Linked DNA regions of Rhodopseudomonas sp. BAL398. The protein of the gene in region 2 interacts with the protein of the main gene of each other region in a pairwise test. Links are inferred from orthologs where the notes say so. Each region holds a gene or a part of one and is shown on either strand. Other genes may lie near its edges. The genes, in order: ligA and leuS.

Region 1 (6,010 bases), 3.8 Mb from region 2 along the record:
GGCAATTTCTGTGGCAGGCCGGGCTCGATTTCGAGCACGGCACCGGCCATGGCGTCGGCTCCTATCTGTCGGTGCATGAAGGCCCGGCGCGGATCTCCAAGCTCGGCACCACGCCGCTGCAGCGTGGCATGATCCTGTCCAACGAGCCCGGCTACTACAAGGCCGACGCCTTCGGCATCCGGATCGAGAATCTCGAGCTGGTGGTGGCGGCCGATATCGCCGGCGCTGAAAAGCCGGTCAACGGTTTCGAGACGCTGACGCTGGCGCCGATCGACCGCCGGCTGATCGATCTTTCCATGATCAGCATCAAGGAACTGGCCTGGCTCAATGAGTATCATGCCCGGGTACGGGCCGAGGTGCGGCCGCATCTCGACGAGGCCACAAAAATCTGGCTCGACGCCGCCACCGCGCCGCTGACGCGATGATGCATACTGCAATGGCCTGACGCTCAACACGTCAATGGCTGTCATTCCGGGGCGCGAGCAGCGACAGCTGCGAGCGAGCCCGGAATCCATATCCCCTGGCCTGAATGAAATCGACGTCGGCACCCACACGCGACGCTGCGGCGTATGGATTCCGGGCCTGCGCGCCCGCCGGCTGCGCCGACCGGCGCGCATCCCGGAATGACAGACGTGAAGTCATGTGCGGTCCCGCAAGCCATTCCGCGCGAGTCCCGAAAACGGCATAGCCGCATGCCGAAATGCCCCTGCTCGCGGGGCAGAACGCCGCTACAGTCGGTTCGACGCAATCCATTCAGAACTGGCGGATCGATGCACGGCGTGACCGGCAAAGCGGCGAAATTGATCGGCTCAGCGCCGCCGAATGCGCGCCTGCTGCTGCTGCTGCTGGTGGTGATGACCGGCGTGGCGCCGATCTCGCTTTATATGCTGGTGCCGGCTTTGCCGATGCTCGCCACCGATTTCGGCCGCGACATCTCGATAGCGCAGATGACGGTGTCGCTCTATATGGTGGGGCTCGGCTGCTCGCAACTCATCATGGGGCCGCTGTCGGACCGGTTCGGCCGCCGCCCTGTGCTGCTCGGCGGGCTGACGCTGATGGCGCTGGCCAGCGTCGGCTGCATCTTCGCCGAGACCCTGCCGCAACTGATCGTCGCGCGGTTCCTGCAGGCGCTGGGCGGCGCCTCCGGCATGGTGATCAGCCGCGCCATCATCCGCGACCTCTACAGCCGCGACCGCGTCGGCGGCATGATCAGCCTGGTGATCGCCGTGATGATGATCGCCCAGATGCTGAGCCCGCTGGCCGGCGGCGTGATCGAAACCACATTCGGCTGGCGCGCCGTGTTCTACGTCATGACCGCCGCGTCGATCCTGGTGGCGCTGCTGATCGCGGTCGCGCTGCCGGAAACCCGCCGCCGCGGCGAACCCGGCGCCACCGGCTTTCGCGGCGACCTCAAGGGCCTGATCAACAGCCGTCCCTTCATCGGCTATGTGCTGTGCCAGGTACTGGCGTCGTCGATCATCTTCACCTTCGCGGGCGGCGGCCCCTATGTGGTGGTGACGCAGATGGGGCGCTCCAGCGCCGAATATGGCGCCTGGTTCGCCACCTCGGGCTTCGCCTATCTGGTCGGCAATCTGCTGTGCGTGCGCTTCGCGCCGCGCCATACGCTGGAGCGGCTGATCTGGTTCGGCCTGGCGCTGCAGATCACCGGCTCGCTGCTGAATCTGCTGTGGGGCGTGCTCGGCTATAATCAGCAGCCATCCTGGCTGTTCGGCACCCATATGGTGATCATGGTCGGCAATGCCTTCGTGATGGCGAATTCGGCCGCCGGCGCCATCAGCATCCGGCCGCAGGCCGCCGGCACCGCGTCCGGGGTGATGGGATTTCTGCAGATGGGCTTCGGCTCGCTGTGCTCGCAATTCGGCGCCTGGCTGGGCGGCAATTTCACCACGCCGCTGCCGCTCAACATCGCAATCGTCGCCCTGACGGTCGCCTGCGCCTCGGCGATGATCTTCCTGGTGCCGCGTGGCGGCGTGGTGGCGACCGAGGACCTGCTGGAAAAAGCCGATCAGGAAGAGACTGGGCTGCTGTAGGGCGTGGGGCGTGGGGCGCGCGGCACCAAAGCCTGTCGTCCCCGCGAAAGCGGGGACCCAGTATTCCAGAGCGGCAAAGTTCAACTATCAAACGCTCTGCAATACTGGGTCGCACGGTCAAGCCGGGCAATGACGGCTGTGGGGTGGCGCGACGCTTGCCCTAACCCTCGATCAGCTTGAGCCACTCATCCTCGGTCAGCACCGCGACGCCGAGGTCTTTCGCCTTGGTCAACTTCGAGCCGGCATCCTCGCCGGCGACCACGTAGTCGGTCTTCTTCGACACCGAGCCCGCCACCTTGGCCCCTAACCGCTCGGCCGCGGCCTTGGCCTCGTCGCGGGTGAATTTGGTCAGCGAGCCGGTGAACACCACGGTCTTGCCGGCGATCGCGGTATCGCGCTTGACCTGCTCGGCCGGCAGCACCTCGATCTCGTCGAGCAATTCGCCGAGCGCCTTGACGTTGCGTTGCTCGGCGAAGAACTCGACCACCGCGTCGGCGACGATCTCGCCAACGCCGCCGATATTGTTCAGGTCGGTATAGGCCTCGGACGAATTGCCCTCTTCGCTTTGGCCGGAGGCCGCCGCCAGCATCGCGTCGCGGAAGGCATCGAATGTGCCGTAATGCCGCGCCAGCAGCTTGGCGTTGCCCTCGCCGACATGGCGAATCCCGAGCGCGAAGATCAGCCGGTGCAGTTCGATGCGGCGGCGCGCATCGATCGCGGCGAACAGATTGCGCACCGAGGTCTCGCCGAAGCCCTCGCGATCGCGCAGCTGCTTGCTCGCGCGGGCGTCGCGTTTCTGCAGCGTGAAGATGTCGACCGGATGCATGATCAGCCCGTCGTCGTAGAATTCCTGGATCTGCTTGTCGCCGAGCCCGTCGATGTCGAAGGCCAGCCGCGACACGAAATGCTTGAGCCGCTCCACCGCCTGCGCCGGACAGATCAGCGCGCCGGTGCAGCGCCGCACCACCTCGCCGTCCTCGCGCACCGCGTGGCTGCCGCACACCGGGCATCGCTGCGGAAACGCGTAAGGCTTCGCGTCTTTAGGCCGCTTGTCGAGCACAACGCTGACGATCTGCGGGATCACGTCGCCGGCGCGCTGGATCACCACGGTATCGCCTTCGCGGATATCGACGCCGTCGCGGATCGCCACGCCGTCATTGCCGACGCCCTTGATGTAGTCCTCATTGTGCAGCGTGGCGTTCTGCACCACCACGCCGCCGACCGTGACTGGCGCTAGCCGCGCCACCGGCGTCAGCGCGCCGGTGCGGCCGACCTGGATGTCGATCTTTTCCAGCACCGTCATCGCCTGTTCGGCGGCGAATTTATGCGCGATCGCCCAGCGCGGGCTGCGCGAGACGAAGCCGAGCCGCGCCTGCCAGTCGATGCGGTCGACCTTGTAGACCACGCCGTCGATGTCGTAGCCGAGCCCCGCGCGCTGCTCGCCGATCCGGCGATAGAACGCCAGCGCGTCGTCGACGCTGTGGCACAAGGTGATCAGCGGGTTGACGGTGAAGCCCACTTGCTTGAGCCAGTCGAGCATGCCGTGCTGGGTCGGCTCCTTCATCGGATAGTCGCTCATCTCGCCCCACGCATAGGCGAAGAATTTCAACGGCCGTGACGCGGTGACCGAGACATCCTTCTGCCGCAGCGAGCCGGCGGCGGAATTGCGCGGATTGGCGAAGGGCGGATCGCCGGCCTGCTCCTGCCGCTGGTTGAGCGCCAGGAAATCGCTCTTGAGCATATAGACCTCGCCGCGCAATTCGCAGGCGGCGGGGATGGCGTTGCCCTCCAGCTTGTTCGGAATGTCGTCGATGGTGCGGACATTGGCGGTGACGTCCTCGCCGACAAAGCCGTCGCCGCGGGTGGCGGCGCGCACCAAATCGCCACGCTCATAACGCAGCGACAGCGACAGCCCGTCGATCTTCGGCTCAGCGACCAGCTCCGGAACCTGATCGAGCCTGAGGAAGCGCTGCACGCGCTCGACGAATTCGGCGACCTCGTCGTCGCTGAACGCATTGCCGAGCGACAGCATCGGCACCTCATGCTGCACCTTGGCAAAGGCCCGCGACGGCGCAGCGCCAACCTTCTGGGTCGGCGAATCCCCGCTCACCAGCTCGGGAAACTTTTCCTCGATCGCTTCCACGCGACGGCGCAGCGCGTCGTAATCGGCGTCGGAAATCTTCGGCGCGTCGTCCTGATAGTAAGCCTTGTCGTGGCCCTCGAGCTCGAGCGCCAGCCGCCTCAGCTCGACCTTGGCTTTGGCCTTGGTGAGGGTGGCGATGTCGGCGGGGGCGCGCTTGGATTTTGCTGTCATCTAATGAATCATACGCGGGTCATTCCGGGGCGCGAGCACTTGCGAGCGAACCCGGAATCTCGCTGCGCGGCGGGCGTTTGCAATGGCATATTATGTCTATCTTCTGGCCGGCAGGAAAGATGGACCGCTTTATCTTGGCGTGACCAACGACCTGGTCCGCCGTGTGTACGAGCACCGGTCCAAGGCCGTCCCCGGTTTCACGTCGCGATACCACATCACCAAGTTGGTGTGGTTCGAAATCTATGACGATCCGCTCTCGGCGATCGCGCGCGAGAAGGAGATCAAGAAATGGCGGCGGGACTGGAAAGTCGCGTTGATCGTCAAGGACAACCCGGATTGGAGCGATCTCTATGACGACATCACGCGGTAGTTCGCGGCGAGGTCGCCGTCACCCGGAGCAAGATTCCGGGTTCGCTCGCAGCTGACGCTGCTCGCGCCCCGGAATGACGGGCGCTGAGAGTTTTGTTTTGTCATTCCGGGGCGCGAGCCCTTGGGCGAGCGAACCCGGAATCTCGCGGCGTGTGTTGCGGCCTCTACTGCCCTCGTCGCGGTCCCGGTTCAGCGGAGCAGCACTTCGTGCTGCTTCGCGCCAGGGACACCAGCCTGCCCTACCCTGCCGCCTTGATCAGCCGGTCGGCGGCGGCCCTGGCTTCGGCGGTGATTTCGGCGCCGGCGAGCATGCGGGCGATTTCCTCGCGGCGGTGCTCGTCGATCAGGGCGTTGACGCGGGTGGCAACGCGACGGCCCTTGTCGAGCGCGTCCTTGGAGATCAGCAGATGCTGGTCGGCGCGCGCGGCGACCTGCGGGGCGTGGGTCACCGCCATCACCTGGACCCGGCTGGCGAGCCGCGCCAGGCGCGCCCCGATTGCGTCCGCCACCGCGCCGCCGACGCCGGTGTCGATCTCGTCGAACACCAAGGTCGGCGCCGAGCCGCGATCCGACAGCACCACTTTCAGCGCCAGCAGGAACCGGGACAGCTCGCCGCCCGACGCCACCTTCATCAGCGGCCCCGGCCTTGTGCCCGGATTGGTCTGCACCCAGAATTCGACGCGATCAAACCCCTGCGGCCCGGGCGAGCTCGGATCGCTCTCGACCTGGGTGATGAATTTGGCGCGGTCGAGCTTCAGCGGCGCCAATTCGCCCTGCACCGCCTTGTTGAGCTTCTCCGCCGATTTGCCGCGCGCCAGCGACAGTTTCGCCGCGGCGGCGCCATAGCGGCCGTCGGCTTCGGCCGCGGCGGTCTCCAGCCCATGCAGACGCTCGGCGCCGGCCTCGATCGAGGCGACGTCGGCGGCGTATCTGGCAGCCAGGGCGGCGAGCGCATCGACCGGGGTGGAATATTTCCGCGCCGCGGCGCGCAGCGCGAACAGCCGCTCCTCGATGCGCTCCAGTTCCAGCGGATCGAAATCGGCGGCGATCAGCGCCGCGCTCAGATGCTGGTCGGCCTCCTCCAACGCGTTGATCGCGGCGTCGATCGCCTTGACGGCGGGCTCCACCAGCGCCGGAGCGGTGCCGGCGCGGCGTTCCAGCCGGCGCACCGCCGCCGCCAGCGCCGCCACCGGCGAATGATGGCCGCTGACCGCGTCCTGGGCGTCGCGCAGATCGCCGGCGATTTTCTCGCCCTGCATCATCGCGCTGCGGCGCT
Region 2 (6,276 bases):
CGAAGTGATTTCCTCGGTCGAGGCGGTGCTGAAATCGACCGCCTATATCCATGCCGCGGCCTCGCATATCGGCAAGGGCTGCGCCATCCTGCGCGCCAGCATGCGCGTCGATCTGCCGTCGATCCGCATGATCGCGGTGGCCGATGCCGATGGCGTCATTCGCTGTTCGACCTCGTCGATCTTTGTCGGCGGCAATGTCAAAGACCGGGCCTATTTCAAAAAGGCGCTGGAGACCCATGATTTCGTGGTGAGCGATTTCCTGGTCGGGCGGCAGACCAAGACCGGCACCATTCTGGCCGCCTATCCGGTCTCGGCGGTTGCCGGCGGCGAAGATGCCGTCGTCATTGCGGGGATGAATCTCGACTGGATGTCAGGGGTGATGGGCGATCTGGCCGGGCGAACCGGTGTGACCGCCGCATTGGTCGACAGCGAGGGCGTCATTCTGGCGACCCCGCCTGGACAGTCCAGCCTGATCGGCACCTCCATCGAAACGCTCGGGCTGGCTCCCGCCCTGATCAACAATGTCCCCGGCTCGCGAACCGCGATGGTGGTGCGCAGTGACGGACGGCTGGTCTCTTTCGCCCGGATTCCCGGTACCAAGACCCGGCTGGTGGTCAGCATCGACGAAGCCAAGGTATCGGCCGCCATCAATCACGAGATCCGCACCGCCTATCTTCAATTGGCCATGGCCTGTCTGGTGGTGCTGCTGGGCGCGCTGGTCGCGGCCGAGCGGTTGATCGTGCGGCCGATCGGCATCCTCACCGCGACGGCGACGAAATTCGGCCAGGGCGACTGGTCGGCGCGCGCCACCCGGTCGGGACTGCCCGCCGAATTCGTGCCGCTGGCCAAGGCGTTCAACGCGATGGCGCGCAAGCTGGGCGAGCGCGAGCGCGAGCTCGTCGCCAGCAACAACCAGCTCACCGTGATGGCCTCGATCGACGTGCTGTCGGGACTGGCCAACCGTCGCGGCTTCCAGGGCCGGCTCGACTTCGAATGGATGAAGGCGCAGCAGGATGGCGGTAAGGTCGCGCTGTTGATGATCGATGTCGATCATTTCAAGCTCTATAATGACAGCTGCGGCCATCCCGAAGGCGACGCCTGTCTCAGCCGGATCGGCGAGACCCTGGCGGGCATTGCCGAGCGGACCAGCGGCTTGGCGGCGCGCTATGGCGGCGAGGAATTCTGCCTGCTGGTGCCGCAAACCGACGCCGAGGAATCGCTGCGGGTCGGCGAGATGGTGCGCGCCGCGGTGGAGGAATTGTCGATTCCGCATCGGACCAGCGCGTTCCAGCACGTCACCGTCAGCGTCGGCATGGCTTGCATCAGCCCGAGCGACGCGCTGCACCCGCGCGATCTGATCGAAGCCGCCGACGCCGCGCTCTATGCCGCCAAGCATCGCGGCCGCAACACCGTGGTCCAGCACGGCTTCATCCGCAGCACCGACACCGACAGCCCAATGGCGCTGGCGGGGTAACGTCCGACCGCGCGGCCGCGCCCGGCACTGCCGGAACTGCCGTGTGATTGTCCCAAGCCATTGACCACGCGCGGGGTTTTATGGCCTAGTTGCCGGCCTCGCGCGCGAATTCCGAAACCAAGAGCTAGCACCGGTTTGCGACCTCATTCGCGCCTCCCACCGCCCTGACAAGCGCTCGAACCGGCCGGCCGAATCCTGATTCCATGACAAACGAACGCTACAACGCCCGCGAAACCGAGCCGAAATGGCAGGCGCAATGGGACCGCCAGGCGATTTTCGCCACAAGGAACGACGATCCCCGCCCAAAGTATTACGTGCTGGAGATGTTCCCCTATCCGTCCGGCCGGATCCATATGGGCCATGTCCGCAACTACACCATGGGCGACGTGGTAGCGCGGACGATGCGGGCGCGCGGCTTCAACGTGTTGCATCCGATGGGCTGGGATTCCTTCGGCCTGCCCGCCGAGAATGCCGCGATCGAGCGCAAGGTAGCGCCGAAGGCCTGGACCTACGCCAATATCGCGGCGATGAAAAAGCAGCTGCAGACCATGGGCCTGTCGCTGGATTGGGCGCGCGAATTCGCGACCTGCGACCCCAGCTATTACAAGCACCAGCAGAAGATGTTCCTGGACTTCCTCAAGGAAGGCCTGGCCGAGCGGGAAAAGCGCAAGATCAATTGGGACCCGGTCGACATGACCGTGCTGGCCAATGAGCAGGTGATCGACGGCCGCGGCTGGCGCTCGGGCGCCGTGGTCGAGCAGCGCGAGATGAACCAGTGGGTGTTCAAGATCACCCGCTATGCCCAGGAATTGCTCGACGCGCTCGATACGCTGGATCGCTGGCCCGACAAGGTGCGGCTGATGCAGCGCAACTGGATCGGCCGCTCCGAGGGCCTGCGCTTTTCGTTCGGCCTAGTCGGCGCTCCCGCCGGATTCGACACGCTACCGGTGTTCACCACCCGGCCCGACACGATGTATGGCCCGACCTTCGCGGCGATCTCGCCGGACCATCCGCTGGCCAAGGCCTTGGCGACAACCCGGCCGGACGTCGCCGCCTTCAACGAGCAATGCCGCCGCATCGGCACCGCGCAGGCCGAGATCGACACCGCCGAGAAGCTCGGCTTCGATACCGGCATCAAGGCTACCCATCCGGCCGATCCGAACTGGCAGCTGCCGCTCTATATCGCCAATTTCGTGCTGATGGATTACGGCACCGGCGCCATCATCGGCTGTCCCGCCCATGACCAGCGCGACCTCGATTTCGCCCGCAAATACGGCATCGACGTCATCGACGTGTTCAAGCCGCTCGGCCATGACGAAGGCGTCACCGACGAGGCCTTCGTGCCGGCCAAGACCGAGACCGTGAATTACGTGCACTGGGTCGGCGAACCCGGCGTGATGACCTGCGAGCAGGCGATGGCGCGCTCGCTGGAGATTTTCGAGCGCGACGGCTGGGGCAAGCGCGAAGTCAATTTCCGGCTGCGTGACTGGGGCATTTCGCGGCAGCGCTATTGGGGCTGTCCGATCCCGGTGATCCATTGCCCGACATGCGACGTGGTGCCGGTCCCCGATTCGGAGCTGCCGGTCGAACTGCCGGATGACGTGACATTCGACAAGCCCGGCAATGCGCTGGATCATCACCCGACCTGGAAACACGTCACCTGCCCGCAATGCGGGGCCAAGGCGGTGCGCGAAACCGACACCATGGACACCTTCGTGGATTCGTCCTGGTATTTCGCGCGCTTCACCGATCCGTGGAACGAGAACGCGCCGACCACGCCCGCCGTGGTCAACCGGATGATGCCGGTCGACCAATATATCGGCGGCGTCGAGCACGCGATCCTGCATCTCTTGTACAGCCGCTTCTTCACAAGGGCGATGAAGGCCACCGGCCATATCGGCCTCGACGAGCCCTTCGCCGGCATGTTCACCCAGGGCATGGTGGTGCACGAGACCTATAAGAAGCCCGACGGCAGCTTCGCCTCGCCGGCCGAGATCGCCATCGTGCCCGACGGCGACGGCCGCCGCGCCACGCTGCTCGATGGCGGCGCGCCGATCGAGATCGGCCCGATCGAGAAGATGTCGAAGTCGAAGCGCAACACCGTCGACCCCGACGACATCATCGGCAGCTACGGCGCCGACACCGCGCGCTGGTTCATGCTGTCGGATTCGCCGCCGGATCGCGACGTGATCTGGAGCGAGGAAGGCGTCAAGGGCGCCTCGCGCTTCGTGCAGCGGCTGTGGCGGATGGTCAATGACGCCGCCGACATCGCCAAAGCGGCCCCCGACGCGCGCCCGGCCAGCTTCGGCGCCGACGCCTTGGCGGTCCGCAAGGCCGCCCATGGGGCGCTCGACAAGGTGCTGTCCGGCATCGAGCGGCTCGCCTTCAATGTCAGCCTCGCCCATATCCGGGAGTATTCCAACACCCTGGCCGAGGTTCTGGCGCGGCCGGGGCAGCCGGCGCCCGATCTCGCACCTGATCTTTCTTGGGCGATCCGGGAAGCCACGGTCATTCTGGTGCAGCTGTTCCACCCGATGATGCCGCATCTGGCCGAGGAATGCTGGCAGGTGCTGGGCCAGAAGGGGCTGGTGTCGGAGGCGGTCTGGCCGCAAATCGAACGCGATCTGCTGGTCGAAGACAGCATTACCCTGCCGGTCCAGGTCAATGGCAAGAAGCGCGGAGAAGTCACAGTGGCCAGGGATGCGCAGAATCCGGAAATTGAGGCTGCCGTTTTGGCGCTCGATACGGTAAAACAGGCCCTGGATGGCAAGCCCGTTCGCAAGATTATCGTCGTGCCGCAGAGGATCGTGAATGTCGTGGGGTAACTGGCGCATCGCAGCCCGGCTGTCGATCGTCGCCACCTTGGCGGCCCTGACCGCAGGCTGCTTCCAGCCGATGTATGCCGAGCGCAGCGACGGCACACCCGCCTTGCGCGAGAAGCTGCTCGGCGTCGCGGTGCCGCCGGTCGCGGTGCCGAACGGATCGCCCACCGCGCGGCTCGGCGTGGAAATCCGCAACGCGCTGATGTTCAAGCTCTATGGCGGCGCCACCGGCCTGCCGCCGACCCACATCTTGACGCTGCGGCTGACCACGTCGCGCTCGTCGATGATCGTCGATCCCAAGACCGCGCTGCCGTCGATCGAGAATTACGGCATCGACGCCAATTACACGCTGAAGGAAGTCGCCACCGACAAGGTGGTGATGAGCGGCAGCACCTTCTCGCGGGTCGAATATGACGTCCCGGGCCAGACCCAGCGCTTCGCCCGCTCGCGCGCCGGCCGCGACGCCGAGGACCGCGCCTCGCAGGAAATCGCCGAGAATATCCAGACCCGGCTGGCGGCGTTTTTCTACGCCGGCACCTGACTTGGTCGCGCTCAAGGGCAGAGAGATAGACGCCTTTCTGGCCCGGCCCGATGCCGCGCGGCCGATCATCCTGCTCTACGGTCCCGACGCCGGGTTGGTGCGCGAACGCGCCGATGCGCTGATCGTCTCCGCGGTCGATGATCCCAATGATCCCTTCGCCACAACCCGGCTGGACGGCGACGACCTCGCCGCCGAGCCGTCGCGGCTGGTCGACGAGGCGATGTCGATTCCGATGTTCGGCGGCCGCCGCGCGATCCGGGTGCGCGCCGGCTCGAAGAGCTTTGTCAGCGGCGTCGACACCTTGGCGGGTTCGGCGCTGAAGGATTGCCGGGTGGTGATCGAGGCCGGCGACATCAAGCCGGAATCGCCGCTGCGCAAAGCCTGCGAACGCGCCAAGACCGCGGTGGCGATCGGCTGCTACCCGGACGGCGAACGCGATCTGACCAAATTGATCGACGATGAATTGCGGCTGTCCAATCTGAAGATCACGGCCGACGCCCGTGCCATTCTGATGGCGCTGCTCGGCGGCGACCGCCAGGCCTCGCGCAACGAATTGCGCAAGCTCGCGCTCTACGCCCATGGCAATGGCGAGGTCAGCGTCGACGACGTGATGGCCAGCGTCTCGGACGCCTCTGAATTGAAACTCGACACCATCGTCGACGCCGCCTTCGGCGGCCGCCCGGCGATCGTCGAGAGCGAATTCGCCAAGGCGATGGTCGCCGGCACCTATCCGGGCCTGATCATCATGGCGGCGCAGCGCCACGCCGCATTCCTGCACAAGGCGTCGCTCGCGGTCGATGACGGCGCATCGGCCTCCTCGGTGCTGGAGAGCGGCTATCCCCGCATCCACTTCTCCCGCAAGGCCGCCGCCGAAACCGCGCTACGCAATTTCCCGCCGACCCGACTGCTGGCGATCATCGATCAGCTCGCGGTGGCAGCCCTCGACGCCCGCAAGCAGACCAACCTCGCCGCCGTGATCGCCCAGCGCGTGCTACTGGCGATCGCCGTCAATGCAAGGCGGCGCGGTTAGACTTCCATAAGAGTCTGAATGAAGAAGAAACCAATCACATCGAGCTTGATGTCGTCATTGCGAGCCGAGGATGGCGCATCGCGCCGTCCGACCGCGAAGCAATCCAGGGCCGCCCAGCAAGGACTGGATTGCTTCGTCGCAAGCGCTCCTCGCAATGACGGTCTTGAGGGCCTCGTTTGGCTGATCGCTCTTTCCGCCTGCTAACAGCGTCGAGCCGCTCGCACTAAGCGTCAGCCATCGGCATCCAGCCGCCGCAGAATTTCGTCGAGCTGTTCGAGGTCGCGATATTTGATCTGCACGGTGCCGCCGGGGTCGCGATGCTCGACGCTGACTTTCAGGCCGAGCGCGTCGCTGATGCGTTTTTCCAGCGCGACGGTGTCGGCGTCCTTGGTCTTGCCGGCGCGCGGCT

The links.
Region 1: the proteins of leuS (region 2) and ligA interact in binary tests that used the Escherichia coli proteins (3 or more experiments, as listed by UniProt). The link is inferred for Rhodopseudomonas sp. BAL398 from one-to-one orthologs.

The regions. Positions count from the first base shown.
Region 1 is NZ_CP133111.1:434,164-440,173, reverse strand. Bases 1,789-4,692 are described here. They hold ligA (NAD-dependent DNA ligase LigA), read right to left. Parts: upstream 4,366-4,692; coding sequence 2,212-4,365; downstream 1,789-2,211. Other genes in these bases: RBJ75_RS02010 (GIY-YIG nuclease family protein), read left to right, coding at 4,448-4,692; RBJ75_RS02020 (multidrug effflux MFS transporter), read left to right, coding at 1,789-2,051. In the rest of the region: RBJ75_RS02025 (aminopeptidase P family protein), read left to right, coding at 1-425; more of RBJ75_RS02020, read left to right, coding at 771-1,788; more of RBJ75_RS02010, read left to right, coding at 4,693-4,735; DNA repair protein RecN, read right to left, coding at 4,974-6,010. UniProt on the Escherichia coli protein: DNA ligase that catalyzes the formation of phosphodiester linkages between 5'-phosphoryl and 3'-hydroxyl groups in double-stranded DNA using NAD as a coenzyme and as the energy source for the reaction.
Region 2 is NZ_CP133111.1:4,266,408-4,272,683, forward strand. Bases 1,330-4,499 are described here. They hold leuS (leucine--tRNA ligase), read left to right. Parts: upstream 1,330-1,677; coding sequence 1,678-4,299; downstream 4,300-4,499. Other genes in these bases: RBJ75_RS20140 (diguanylate cyclase domain-containing protein), read left to right, coding at 1,330-1,474; lptE (LPS assembly lipoprotein LptE), read left to right, coding at 4,286-4,499. Also shown: more of RBJ75_RS20140, read left to right, coding at 1-1,329; more of lptE, read left to right, coding at 4,500-4,837; holA (DNA polymerase III subunit delta), read left to right, coding at 4,839-5,867; RBJ75_RS20160 (ParB/RepB/Spo0J family partition protein), read right to left, coding at 6,098-6,276.